DNA from 3 places in the Terribacillus sp. 7520-G genome. Region 2 is predicted to be linked to each of the others. Evidence: predicted binding sites of a transcription regulator. Region 2 holds the regulator's gene; each other region holds the start of a gene.
The links. The regulator Rex, encoded in region 2, represses fermentation and respiration genes when NADH is low (regulators of the CRP and FNR family bind a similar motif). The targets are predictions, from matches to a motif close to TTGTGAAATATTTCACAA.
Positions count from the first base shown of each region.

Region 1: CHH53_RS14210 (cytochrome ubiquinol oxidase subunit I) is a predicted target of Rex. The motif match lies at 3,467-3,484, and genes of this name have one in related genera.
Region 3: qoxA (cytochrome aa3 quinol oxidase subunit II) is a predicted target of Rex. The motif match lies at 915-932, and genes of this name have one in related genera.

Region 1 covers NZ_NQFP01000042.1:4,204-9,096, forward strand. Annotated here, with positions in the region: gene cydD (thiol reductant ABC exporter subunit CydD) at 1-1,024, opposite strand, end outside; gene cydB (cytochrome d ubiquinol oxidase subunit II) at 1,024-2,040, opposite strand; gene CHH53_RS14210 (cytochrome ubiquinol oxidase subunit I) at 2,027-3,427, opposite strand; gene CHH53_RS14215 (nucleotidyltransferase family protein) at 3,638-4,186, opposite strand; gene CHH53_RS14220 (GNAT family N-acetyltransferase) at 4,210-4,680, opposite strand; gene CHH53_RS14225 (DUF4177 domain-containing protein) at 4,692-4,874, opposite strand.
Region 2 covers NZ_NQFP01000043.1:48,423-53,315, forward strand. Annotated here, with positions in the region: gene CHH53_RS14735 (MDR family MFS transporter) at 1-7, opposite strand, end outside; gene CHH53_RS14740 (universal stress protein) at 51-473, opposite strand; gene CHH53_RS14745 (hypothetical protein) at 647-1,027, shown strand; gene CHH53_RS14750 (ABC transporter permease) at 1,067-1,819, opposite strand; gene CHH53_RS14755 (ABC transporter ATP-binding protein) at 1,816-2,541, opposite strand; gene CHH53_RS14760 (redox-sensing transcriptional repressor Rex) at 2,671-3,297, opposite strand; gene CHH53_RS14765 (ABC transporter ATP-binding protein) at 3,751-4,893, shown strand, end outside.
Region 3 covers NZ_NQFP01000024.1:44,571-49,463, forward strand. Annotated here, with positions in the region: gene CHH53_RS09500 (MFS transporter) at 1-38, shown strand, start outside; gene CHH53_RS09505 (GNAT family N-acetyltransferase) at 103-663, shown strand; gene qoxA (cytochrome aa3 quinol oxidase subunit II) at 1,025-2,047, shown strand; gene qoxB (cytochrome aa3 quinol oxidase subunit I) at 2,068-4,017, shown strand; gene qoxC (cytochrome aa3 quinol oxidase subunit III) at 4,034-4,645, shown strand; gene qoxD (cytochrome aa3 quinol oxidase subunit IV) at 4,647-4,893, shown strand, end outside.

The sequences.
Region 1 (4,893 bases), on a different contig from region 2:
TGTCATACATAACCGTCACATCCTGTAAGGCAAGTTCACTGTTTTCTTTCCAAATACCTGCTTCTTTCCCTTGGTGCTTTTCATCGGCCAGCTTGATGACAGAAAGCATTTGATCGCCAGCATCCTTGCCATCGAGCGTTGCATGATAATCATTCCCCACCTCGCGAATCGGCAGGAAATACTCTGGCGCCAGCAGTAAAATCATCAATGCCGGTTCGAGCAGGAGCGTCCCATCGATCAATCGAAGCCCCAATGTCACCGCAACGAAAGCAATTGCCAGCTGTGTGAATAGATCCAGTGCAAACGTGGAAAGGAACGCGATCCGCAATGTACCCAAGGTGGATTTGCGATACTGCCCGCTCACCTTCTCGATCGTCTCCCCATGCGCCTTGCTCCGCCCGAGGAATTTCAATGTTTCCAATCCTCGCAGTGAATCCACGAAGTGATTGGATAGCATACGATATGCCTTCCACTGACTGTCCATCTTCTTCTGGGCAGCCAAGCCGAGCAGGATCATGAAAGCAATCAAAATAGGAATGGTGACCAGCAGGATGATCGCTGAAATGTCATCGTGCATCCAAATATAAATCAATACAAGCCATGGCGTGATCATATTGGACACAAGCTTTGGCAGGAACAGCTCCAGATAATCGCGCAATTTTCCTGCTCCCTCCAACAAGAAAGTGACCAGATTCCCGGTACCTTCCTGTCTTGTATAGCGGGGTCCAAGTTTGAATACACTCTCCAGGAATGCCTTTCGCATATCCTCGACAGTTGCCTCTGCAAAGCGGAAACACACTTTCTTGATGATCAGCTGCAATAGCTGTCTAGCAAGAAAGGCTGCTATAAAGCAGCCTATAAGTGGGATTTGAGATTGAAAACTTTCACCATGGAATAGGTGCGTAATGGTCTCCGCAAGCCATTTCGCCTGAAAGATAATGGCCACAGCTTGCGCAAGCGTCAATGCGGAGAGCCCTAGCAGCACCGTTTTTATTCCTTTATAAGCCATTAAATTTCTGCCCATTAGTATTCCATATGCTCCTTATGATCCACTCGTTTACGGAAAACGTAGTAGCTCCAGATTTGATAGCCTAATACGAATGGCAGCAATGCCAAACTGATATAGGTTATGACTTTCAAAGAGTAATCTCCTGAAGACGCTGATTGCACCGTCAAACTATATGCTTCACTGATGGAACTAATCATTACCCGTGGGAACAGACCGATAAACACGGAAGCGATCAGCAGGATCATGATCAAGCCTGACATCAAAAATGCCCAGCCATCTCGTTTGCGTGTGATGAAATAACCCGATGCGATGTAAACGAGAACACCGACCATGAATAGATACTCCAAAATATTGCCATGGACACTGAACATGTCCGTTTTGAAGAATGTCATACCAAGGAATGCCACCAGTAAAATCGCGTTGATGGGCAGCAAGCTCTTCGCTGCTTTGCGGCAGCGTTCACGCAATGTGTCCATCAACCGTAGTGTACCGAAGATAAGGCCATGCCATGCACAAAGCATGGTGAGTGTCACACCGCCAAGAACGGTATAAAAGTTGATGACATCGGATACTCCGGCATGCATTGTCATATTTTCGTCAATCGGCACTCCTTGAATCAAGGCTGTGAACATGATGCCGAAAGTAAGCGGCGGGATGATGCTGCCAAACAGAATCACCCAGTCCCATGTTTTTCGCCAAGTCGGATGCTCCGCTTTGCCGCGGAACTCGAACGCAACACCGCGCCCGATCAATCCGAAGAGAATGAACGCGAAACAGAGATAAAATCCGCTCAGCATGGATGCATACCAATTTGGGAATGCAGCGAACATCGCACCGATCGCTGTGATCAGCCATACTTCATTGGCATCCCAGTATGGACCGATTGAATTGATGAACGCGCGTCTTTCCAAATCATTTTTGGCTACAAACTTACTTGCCATTCCGACTCCGAAGTCGAAGCCTTCCAGGAAGAAGAAGCCAACGAACAAGACAGCAACGAGAATGAACCAGAATTCATTAAGAGAAAGCATGTTGACCCTCCTTCGTGAACGGATCTGCAATCGGGTCTGTCTTCTCGATATCGTGGTCCGGCCCTTTCTTGATTTCACGGACGAACAAAGTGATCATGACCGCAAACAAGATCAGATACAAAACAGAGAAAGTGATGAGGGAGAATAATACTTCTCCTGCAGTCACCCCTGCGCTGACTGCATCCTCTGTTTTCATATAACCGAATACAACCCATGGCTGACGACCAATTTCCGTCATGATCCAGCCTGCCGAACTTCCGATGAATGGGAAGCTGATGGCTATGATCATCAAACGCAGATACCATTTACTATTGATAAGTTTTTTACGTGCATACAAGTACGCTCCCCAGATGGTAAGGGCAGCTATTGCACCGCCAAGTACAGACATGACACGGAAACTCCAGAATGTCGTTTTGACCGGCGGCATGTAATTGCCAGGTCCATATAGATCTTCATAACGTTCCTGAAGTGTATTCATACCTTCGACCGAACCTTTGAATTCCCCATAAGATAAGAAACTCAACAGGTACGGAATTTTTAGCTCGCCCGAATTTTCTTTCGCTTCTGTATCGATATTGGCGAAAACAGTCCATGGAGCCGGATCGGCACTGTCTTCCCAAAGGCCTTCACTGGCAGCCATTTTCATCGGCTGTGTTTCCACAAGATATAGTGCCTGTTCGTGCCCGGACAGCGCAATACCGATACCGCTGATCAAACCGACGATGATCGCCACTTTAAAGGAACCTTTATAGAATTCCACATGCTTCTTACGCAGGAATGCGATGGCACTTATACCGGTGATGAACAAGGCTCCGGTTGCAAATGATCCCAAGATAGTATGCGGGAATTCAACCCAAAGCTGGCCATTTGTCAGGATTGCCAAGAAATCATTCATTTCCAATCTGCCATTTTGCAGTACTTCCCCTACTGGATGCTGCATGAATGAGTTGGCTGACAGGATGAAGAATGCGGAGAAAATCGTACCTAAGGAAACAAGCCAAATACATAGGGCATGCACCCATTTCGGCAGACGATCCCAGCCGAAAATCCACAAACCAAGGAAGGTGGATTCCATGAAGAATGCCAATAATGCTTCTATTGCAAGCGGTGCACCGAAGACATCCCCTACGAAACGGGAATATTCCGACCAGTTCATTCCAAATTGGAATTCCTGCAGTATACCGGTCACGACACCGACTGCAAAGTTGATCAGGAATAAATGTCCCCAGAACTTCGCCATTTTTTTGTACTTATCATCTTTTTTGACAACGTACAGAGTTTCCATGATTGCTATGATGAATGCCAATCCTATACTCAATGGAACGAATAGGAAATGGAACAATGTCGTTGATGCAAACTGGATTCGCGAAAGCTCTACAACATCCATTTTGCCGCCTTCTTTCTTTGTCATATTTTATCGGAAACTATGTGAAATTAGTCACATTGTCCTGTTACGTTTAGTATACTCCCCTATTCCTATTTGTGATTGTGAAATATTGAACAAATTGTGGCGTAATCGTCACAGCTTTGTTAACAAATAAAAAAATCCCTTTGGAAAGGGATTTTCTAGTAGTTCATATAAAATGATCGTAGGTAATTAATTCCTTGATGCATCCGCTAATAAACGGCTGATCGCGAAGTTTGCAGCTTCTGGCAAACCAAGCGTGAGAGCCTGCTTTAAGTATGAAGGATCTGCAAGGCCATTGCTATGAAAATAGTCTTCCATCAAAGCTCGCTTTTTTTCCTTGCCTGGCAATAGCCAATACATCACATACCAAGCTTCCATACTGCCCAGCGGCAGCAAGCCATCCTTTGTTTGTTCCTTGATGGCAGTGAATGGCATTTGGATGACATTGGTTTCATATAGAATTGCAAAGTCAGTCATCAAATCCACCTGCAAACCATCCGACATCCCGAAGGTTATGCAAGCTCTTGTTAAAAAGATACCTTGGGCAGGTTTATCTTCATATGTGACAGCACTTGCCTGAAGCACTTCCTTCGCGCAAGCAAAGCACTCTCTTTCAACTAGTATATCGACATCATTCGGGCATACAGGCAGTCCTTTCAGATACAGGAGGAGCGAACCGCCGATAGCATAGGAGATACCGCGGGCTTCCAGTAATTCCAAAACTGGTTTGAAATGCAATGCATCGTCTTCCTTCCAGTGTATTATAAGTCTTTGATATACCAAACATCACATGCGTAATGCTCCGTTTCACTTAATGGCTTGTCCATACGCCGAAATCCATTCTTCAGATAAAAGCGGTTTGCAGCGGCCATACTGCTTAACGTTTCAAGATAACAGCGACGATAATGCCGGCGGGCAAAGGTAAGGGCTGTCTGCAATAAATCATGGGCTATACCTGTTCCGCGCGTATCTTTGGCCGCATACATCTTTTGAAGCTCACAAACTTCCGGATGTCCGGGAATGGGCCCGATTCCGCAGCCCGCAACGATCTTACCTTCCTGCTCCACCACCCAATATCTCGAGCCTGGCTTCTGATACAGGGAATGGAAACGGCCAAGATCGGGATCACTCCAGGCTGTTCCTGGCTTATCGGCTCCGAATTCTTTCAAGCAAGTCCGAATCAGCTGCTCGACTGGCTGATTATCTCTCTCAGCTATTTCTCTGATGTTCATCTTTCCACCCCTTAAGCTTCCCTTTCAAAGATCAGTTCGATGCTGAGTGCCATCCCATCATAACCCGGAATTGGGTTCATGCTATGTAAACGCCAGCCATCCCGGGCATATTCTTGGACAACTTTCCGATAATCCTTCTTCATCTTCCCGGTTAATGCTTTCATCTCAATTGTTTCAAACGCATATGTCATCATATCTGTTCCCCCTTTTCCT
Region 2 (4,893 bases):
CATGCATGCTCCCTACCGTTCTTTCGCTTTGCCCCGGTTGTCAGCGCTTTCTATTTCACGACCAATACTGGGCATTTCGCTCTTTTTATCACCTCGGTACTCACACTTCCTACCACTAGCTTTTGGAATCCGTTCAAGCCGCGCGTCCCAATGACAACCAAGTCAAACGCATCATTGTTGGCTTTATTGGCAATCATTTTTCCGGCATCGCCTCGTTCGATCGTACGGGTATAAGGGATATTCGCATTCCGAAGCTTCTCTTCATTAGGCTGGATGCGCAGCTCCCCATCACGATGCACATCATCGGGCTTCACCTGCTGCAGAACGATCTCACTATTCTTTATCTCCTGCAAAGCATTGACTACTTCAAGCTGTACAGGATGTGCACTTGCCTGACAGATTTTGATTACTTCCTCTGTCGCTCGGATCGAGTGCTCCGAACCGTCGACGGCCAAAAGAATCTTTTCGTACATAATAGCGCCTCCTCCAAAACCATGATAGTAGCCATTTCCCCTAAAATGATCCGCACAAACGAGAAGACAAAAAAGCTTCGGCACCCGAAATTTCATTGTATGAAATTAACAATAACATTAAATATCCATTTGGAAAAGTATGAGATGATGGAGAAAAGATCGGGGGCTTACATATGATTGCCAAGACTATCAGTTTCATTGTTATATGCCTTTTGATTACCGGAGTGGTTGTCTGGACATTTGCTGCCTTCGATGAGAAGACAGTCATTAAGGATAAGATCGAACGGATAGAAGTATACAAGGCAGAAGCAGCAGAGCCATCAGAAACGATTACCGACAAAGGATACATCGAGGGTTTACTGAAATGCATCAATGAATGTGAGCGCGAGGAAATGAGCCAGGAGGCGTCCTACGCAGCTGCTGATGTGAACCTTATTTTATATGGAGAAAAGGCCGATTATGAAGTCGGCGTTTGGCAGCAGGCAGGGACCGTCAGCTTCGTCTATGATGCCGCTATAATCGATAGCGATTTGGAACCTTTCCCTGTAAAATAGAAAGCCGCCCAACCAAGGGGCGGCATTTTTTATCATTGGTTATCTATTCTCGGTAATTTGCATCCGCTCATTGAACCTCGTCGGATAAGATAAAAAGCCCAGCATGATACTTGTCACGATTGCAGTTGTCAGCAAAAGAAACAGAATGAGCAGCTGGAACATGACTGCCTGGAGCGGATCGGCTCCGGCAATGATCTGCCCGCTCATCATACCAGGCAGCTGAACAAGACCTATCGTTTTTTGGCTCTCGATGGTGGGGATCGTGCTTGCCTTGATGGACGCAAGCAATGATTGCTGGATCGCTTGTTTCGGTGTACCGCCCAGTGATAAAATGAGCTCCATCTCCTCTTTTCTGGATGCCACTTCCGCAGTGAAGCGATTCAGGAACAAAATGCCCAGCACCATCGAGTTCCCTATCACCATCCCGCTTAACGGAATGATATATTGCGCAGTCGGCGGTGTGATCCGCAGCCCCAATAATATCCCTTGTGTCAGTATTTCAATAACAATGAAGGTAAGCACCAGCTTCCAGGTGATGCCTCTGATGGATGCCCCTTTTTTCCTGGCGTTTTGTGTTGCTGCACCGATCATCAGTGCCACCATCAGGAGGATATACATGATATTTTCCGAATCGAAGATGAACTGCAATACATATCCGACTGCAAACAGCTGGATGATGGAACGAATGGTGGCAACGAGTGTATCCTTTTCAAGTCCCAGCCGCAATGTCTTGGACAGAGAAAGCGGGATCAGGACAAATATCAAAGTAAGCAACATGGCTTGTACAGTCATTTTTCCGCCTCCATGACAAAGCTTCTGACAGCTTCATTCCCCGGATCATCCAATAATTCAACGGCCCCCGCTTCGGCAATTCCCCCATCCATCATGACCCAGACTTCATCGGCCACCGACTGTGCCTGCTGAAGGCTATGCGTGATCCAGATGACAGTGGTTCCATGCTCTTTATTGATCCGTTTAATGAGATTCTCGATATCCTGCTTGGAAACTCGGTCCAAAGAAGATGTTATCTCATCCAGCAGCAGGATTTCCGGCTTGTTCAGCAATGTCCGGGCGATGGAGACCTTTTGCTTTTGCCCGCCTGACAAATCCCTGCTGTTTTGATCCAATATATCCCGCTCCAGTCCCACTAACCTGGTGATTTGTTCTGCCATGTCATTTGACAGCCCCTTTCCAGCTAACTGCAGCGGCAATTCCAAATTATCCCGGACACTGCCCTCAAGCATGATTGCCTGCTGGAGGACGACGCCCACATGACGGCGCAGGGCAACCGGATCATACTGTGCAATATCCTTTCCATCGATCAGGATGCTCCCGCTTGTTGGTGACAGCATACCATTGCATAACCGAAAAAGTGATGTCTTTCCAGCACCTGAGGGGCCAATGACTGCTGTAATCCTGCCTTTGGTGAAGCTGCCCGTTACATTGCGGATGATTTCATGCTTATTTATTTCATACGTCACTTTCTGTAAAGTGATGGCGGCTTGCTGGCACATTCTTTTACGTCCCTTCTTTTCCTGATACCTTTCCCCAGTCTAACCGAGTAAAACGCATTAAGGAAGTATGATCATCAGTGAATTTATGTAAGAAAAAACACCTCTGCTTGAGAGGTGCGGGAATTGGAATTAATAGTGCTTCAAAAAATAAACCAATGACTGCAATTCGATTGCCAGATCGATATGATGCACACGGATATTGCTGGGCACTGCGATACGCGCAGGGGTAAAATTCAGGATTCCGGCAATACCGCATTCGACAAGGCGGTCCGTGATTGCTTGGGCAGCATGCGCCGGCACCGTCAGGATAGCTGCGCTTACATTGCCGATATATTTCTCTAAATCATCGATATGGTAGACGGGGACCCCGCCGATATTATGATCCACTTTTCCGGGATCGGTATCGAATGCCATTTCGATTTTTGTATTGTTATTTTTCGTGAAATTATAATGCAGGAATGCTGTACCAAGATTACCGACCCCGATAAGTGCCACTTTCGTGATCTCGTCTTGATCCAGTGTCTTCCGGAAGAAGTTCAGCAAGTACTCTACATTATAGCCATAGCCCTTTTTGCCAAGTGCTCCGAAATAGGAAAAGTCACGGCGGATTGTGGCCGAGTCGACTTTCACCGATTCACTGAGTTCCTTCGAGGAAACCCTTGTTTTGCCTTGCAGATGCAGGCTGTTAAGGAACCGATAATAAAGGGGCAGCCGCTTTGCCGTAGCTTTTGGTATTTTATTTTGATCCATATACATGCTCATTTTTCCTCCTAAAGCCTGCAGCTTCCAAAAGCGAACTTCGTGCAGCCATGCAGCTGGTCAAAAAGGCCTCTCGGACTAGAACAGCATGGTTCTGTTACCTTTTCTGAATATGACCCAGCCCCATTCCGAGTAGACGGTATGATGGGTTGCAGACAGGTTCCCTTCCGGCATCTGCAAGGAGTTACAGATGCTGCCTGCGGCTTCGTCCTTGAATTGTTACGATATGATACTTTCACAAAGTACGATTATAGTTAACACCTTATTCTAACAGATAAGAGAAGGAAAGTCTTGTACAGATTCACAAAGAAGATGAGATTGGGGCATCTTGTCTCCATTTTAACAAATCCATTCACGATGTCCATCCGCATGAAAGCGTATACGCGCAGGAATTCGGCGCTTGCTACTGTTTTGTCACATAGGATACACTGATAGTATGAGGTGAACAAGATGATTTTATTGCAAGCGAACAATATTACAAAACTATTTGGCGCAGATGTCATTTTATCAAATATAAAGCTGGAAGTACAAACACAGGATCGTTTGGCCATCGTCGGTCGCAACGGTGCCGGTAAATCGACATTGCTGAAGATCCTGGCAGGGGAGTTGAGTTATGACGAGGGGAATGTATTCCTGTCAAAAGATGCTACCCTAGGTTATTTGGAACAGCATACAGGCTTGGAGTCCGAAAAGAGCATCTTGGAGGAAATGAAGACCGTCTTTGCTGATTTGATCCAGCAGGAAGAAGAATTACGCCGTCTGGAAGCAAAGATGGGCGACCCCGATCTTATTTCCGATGAAGCGGCTTACCAGCAGCTATTGACGAATTATGATACAAAACAGCAGGCTTTCCGCCTGAATGGAGGCTATCAATACGAAGCGGATATCCGCTCCGTATTGAACGGGCTTAATTTCGGCGATAAAGATCTGTCCACCCCTATCGGTTCCTTGAGCGGCGGACAGAAAACCCGGCTTGCCTTAGGGAAGCTGCTGCTTCAAAAACCGGATGTATTGATACTGGATGAGCCGACCAACCATCTGGACATTTCCACGCTGGACTGGCTGGAAGGTTATTTGAGCAGCTATCAGGGAGCTGTCGTAGTCGTATCGCACGACCGTTATTTCCTCGACAAAACAGTCAATACCGTCATTGAGATAGCCCATAATCACTCTGTCCGTTATAAAGGAAATTACAGCAGCTATCTGGAACAGAAAGCTGCCAATTTTGAACGGGAAATGAAGCAATACGAAAAGCAGCAGGCCGAAATCAAAAAGATGGAGGAATTCGTCCAAAAGAATATTGCCCGTGCTACAACCACCAAACGGGCTCAAAGCAGACGCAAGCAACTGGAAAAAATGGAACGAATCGATCGTCCGCTCCAGGATGCATCATCTGCAAGACTCACATTCGATATCGATCGACGCAGCGGGAATGATGTATTGAAAGTGAAGGACTTAGCTTATCAATACCCGGAGAGTGCCTCCCCTGTCTTCGAGCATGTCACCTTCCATATGAACCGTCAGGATCGCATTGCCCTTACTGGTCCGAACGGAACTGGTAAAACGACATTGCTCAAGACAATCATCGGAAAG
Region 3 (4,893 bases), on a different contig from region 2:
GCTTTCGGGAAGGGAAAAAAGAAACCGAAGCCGCTTAAACTATTGTAAGTCCTGATATATTCCTGCATACTAGAGTAAATTCGGGGCAGGGGGGAGCAGGACATGGATCCAGTGTTGAGAGATTTCAAGACCATAATCGAAACGGAACGGCTTATCATCAGGCAGCCGCTAATCGGTGACGGGAAAGCTGTCAATGAAGCGATCAAGGCCTCGTTGCCGGAGTTGAAAAGGTGGATGGCTTTCGCACAGGAATTGCCAGCACCAGAGGAAACCGAAGCAAATATCAGGCAGTCGGTTGCAGATTGGATCAATCGGACGAACTTGCGTATGCTCATCTTTCACAAGGATACGGGAAAATTCATCGGGTCCAGCGGTTTTCATGCCATCGATTGGGATATTCCAAAAGTTGAAATAGGCTATTGGATGGATACACGCCACACCGGTCGTGGTTATATGACCGAAGCCGTAGGGGCGCAGACGGAGTATGCTTTTACCGAGCTTGGTGTCCGGCGGATCCAGATACTCTGCGATGAGGAAAACAGTGCAAGCCGGGCCGTCCCGGAACGGCTCGGGTATAAGCTGGAGGGGATACATCATTGCGACAGCCTCCGTGCCGATGGAAAGACAGTCCGCAATACGGTGTATTACAGCAAAACCAGATAACGTATGGATTACCAATAAATGAGCATAAATTACATAAAACGTTCAAATTTTGTTCACTACTTATTCGTATTCTCTCTTTTTGCCGGTGTTAGAATGTAAAATGAACTGTTTACTTACCGGGCAAGTCTGGTCTTTTTGGCTGCTTTGTATTACACTAGTTTCTGGATTGTTGTCAGACACTGCCGATCAGGCAGTGTGATTATGTGTTTCCAGTTGAATTTCTGCAGCTTTTAGGTATTGCGGAAGGTTCATTGTGAAATACTTATCAAAAACCCTATTAAAGCGAAGGGGTCGTTTTCTTATGCAGAGGGAAAATGACACATTCGTGAACTCAGGTAAAGAAAGGAAGGGAAGCAGGCGCATGCTTAAAAAATTGAAACCCTTGAGTCTTCTGTTGTTCCTTGCCCTGCCGCTAATGCTCGCCGGATGTTCAACACCGGAAGTGCTCGATCCGAAAGGACCAGTGGCAAGTCAGCAAAGTGACCTTATTATTCTATCAATCATCTTCATGCTTACAATCGTTGCGGTTGTATTCGTACTGTTGACGATCATCCTTGTCAAGTACAGAGAAAGAAAGGATCACGATAAGTACAGCCCTGAATTACACGGCAGCACGCTGCTCGAGACGATCTGGACGATCATCCCGATCATCATCGTCATCATCTTGGCTGTCCCAACCGTCAGAACGATCTACTCATTAGAGGACGCGCCTGAGCCGAAAACGGCTGAAGCTGCGAATGAGGATCCGCTGGTGATCCACGCAACATCCATCAACTGGAAATGGGTATTCTCCTATCCGGATGAAGACATTGAAACAGTGAACTATCTGCACATCCCGATTCACCGTCCGGTGGAATTCAAACTGACCTCCGCCGATTCCATGGCTGCTCTATGGATACCGAGCCTGGGCGGTCAGAAATACAACATGGCAGGCATGCAGACGACACTATATCTGCAGGCCGATGAAGCAGGCGTCTATAATGGACGGAATGCCAACTTCACAGGAGAAGGCTTCAATGAACAGCGATTCAAAGTCTACGCTGAGGAAGAAGCCGATTACGATCAGTGGGTGGAAGAAGTGCAAAACTCCGCTCCGGAACTGACACAATACGAGTATGACAATCTTCTGATTCCTGGTGTATATGACGGAACAGCTGAATTCAATGGTACGCATTTGCAATGGATCGACCATTCCAAAGATGCGGAATACACATTGGAAGCATGGGATCGCCTAGGCTATGAGCCGAAGAATCCGCATGCAAAAGACAAATCTCAACATATCTTGCCTGAAGACGAAATTCCATACTATCAGCAAGACAATACTGTAGACTACTCGGATGAAGACATGGACTCCAAAGAACATGCACATGCGAGTCACGAGTAACAGAGAGAGGGGGAAGAGTTTTGGACTTAAAATGGAATGAGTTTATCATTACCGGCGACCCATTGATCCTGGGTGCACAGATCAGCATCTTACTCGGCGGTATCGCCGTTGTAGCTGCCCTTACTTACTTTAAAAAATGGAGTTGGCTATGGAAAGAATGGCTGACTTCCGTCGACCATAAGAAACTGGGTATCATGTATATCCTCAGTGCCCTTTTAATGCTTTTCCGCGGCGGTATCGATGGTTTGATGATCCGTACGCAGCTTGCTAAACCAGGGATGGAATTCCTGGATCCGCAGCATTATAATGAGGTATTCTCGACACACGGTGTCATCATGATTCTCTTCATGGCGATGCCATTCCTGATCGGTTTGATCAACTATATCGTACCGTTGCAAATCGGTGCGCGTGACGTTGCATTCCCTTATTTGAACAACTTGAGCTTCTGGACATTCTTTGTCGGTATGGCTCTATTCAACATTTCCTTCATCATCGGTGGTTCGCCGGATGCCGGATGGACTGGATATACGCCGCTTGCGACGAATGAATTCAGCCCGGGTCCTGGACAGAACTACTACGTGCTAGGTATCCAGATTGCCGGTATCGGTACATTGATGACAGGTATCAACTTCTTCGTCACCATCTTGAAGATGCGTACGAAAGGTATGACATTGATGAAAATGTCCATGTTCACATGGACGACTTTGATCACAATGCTGATCATCATCTTCGCATTTCCAGTGCTTACAGTCGCACTTGCTATGCAGACATTCGACCGTCTATTCGGTTCCGTACTCTTCACCTTGCAAGGTGATGGTAACCCGATGCTTTGGGTCAACCTATTCTGGGTATGGGGTCACCCTGAAGTATATATCGTTATTCTTCCTGCTTTCGGGATTTTCTCTGAGATCATCTCGACATTTGCAAGGAAACAGCTATTCGCCTATAAAGCGATGGTTGTATCGATTGTGACGATTTCCGTGCTGAGCTTCCTTGTATGGGTTCACCACTTCTTCACGATGGGTAATAGCGCAGAAGCGAACAGTTTCTTCTCTATTACGACGATGGCTATCTCGATCCCGACCGGGGTTAAGATATTCAACTGGCTCTTCACGATGTATCGGGGCCGTATCAGCTTTACCACACCGATGCTCTGGTCCCTTGCCTTCATCCCGAACTTCGTTATCGGTGGGGTGACAGGGGTCATGCTCGCGATGGCAGCAGCTGACTATCAGTATCACAATACGTACTTCCTGGTATCGCACTTCCACTATGTGCTGATTTCTGGTACAGTATTTGCTTGTTTTGCAGGTTTGATTTTCTGGTATCCGAAGATGTTCGGACATAAATTGAACGAAAAAATCGGTAAATGGGCATTCTGGATTTTCGTCATTGGCTTCAACGTATGTTTCTTCCCGCAGTATTTCCTAGGGTTGGACGGTATGCCAAGACGTATTTCCACGTATACACCGGAAGATGGCTGGACAGGATTGAACATGATTTCGACAATCGGTGCGTTCATGATGGGTCTTGCATTCATCATCTTCGTGTACAACATCTACTATAGCTGGAGACATGCACCAAGAGAGAAGACTGGCGATGCTTGGGGTCTTGGACGTAACTTGGAATGGGCGACAAGTTCATCGATCCCGCCGCATTACAACTTTGCAGTCCTTCCTGAAGTGACAGGTCTCGATCCATACTGGGATATGAAAGAAAAAGGCCTTGATCGACAGAAGAACACGGATTATAAGCCGATTCATATGCCAAGCAACTCTTCCATTCCAGCAATCATGTCAGTATTGATGGGGATTGCAGCTTTCGGGCTTACATTCCAATGGTACTGGGTTGGAATCGTAGGTGCCATCGGTATCTTCATCACAATGATCGTCCGTTCATTCGATTACAATGACGGCTACTATATCAGCGTGGAAGAAATAAAAGAAACAGAAGCGAAAGCGAATAAATAAAGGAGGTTGTGAAGAAATGGCACATGATCACAATGTGAACCCCAACGCTCCATTGGAATACCAATCAGAAACCGGCCGTTTGAACATCACCGGTTTCTGGACCTTCCTTGGTGCAGAGATCGCTTTGTTCTCGACACTATTCGCATCCTATTTCGCGTTACAATCACGTGTAGGCGATGGACCGACATCAATCGAGATGTTCGAAGCAGGCCTGGTCATGATCATGACGATGCTGCTTCTTACAAGTAGTTTCACATGCGGTATCGCGATTCACGAAATGCGTGCGAACAATGTAAAAGGCGTTATCATCTGGATGATCATCACACTCATCCTGGGTGCAGGATTTATCGGTTATGAGCTTTATGAATTTGTACATTACGTACATGAAGGTGTTACACTAGGAACAAGTGCACACTGGTCAATGTTCTTCATCTTGCTTGGTACTCACGGTCTGCACGTTTCGATCGGTATCGGCTGGATCATCCTGCTGCTCATCCAGCTTGCAAGAAGGGGACTTACACCAAAAACAGCGTCGAAAGTATTTATTTCTAGTCTTTATTGGCACTTCCTGGACGTTGTGTGGATCTTTATCTTCACATGCGTCTACTTGATGGGGATGGTGAATTAATATGAGTCAACAAACGAAAAAAGGACATTTCCCTTGGAAGCATGTCATCGGCTTTTTGATTTCGATTGCATTGACACTCGTCGCCTTCGCAACAGCGCTATGGACAGACTGGTCATCATCAACGATTTTCATCATCATCTTGATTTTTGCGGTTATCCAGGCAGCATTGCAGCTTGTTATGTTCATGCACATGACAGAAGGAGAAGACGGTGGATTGATTTCCGGGAATACACTTTTCGGTTTCTTCA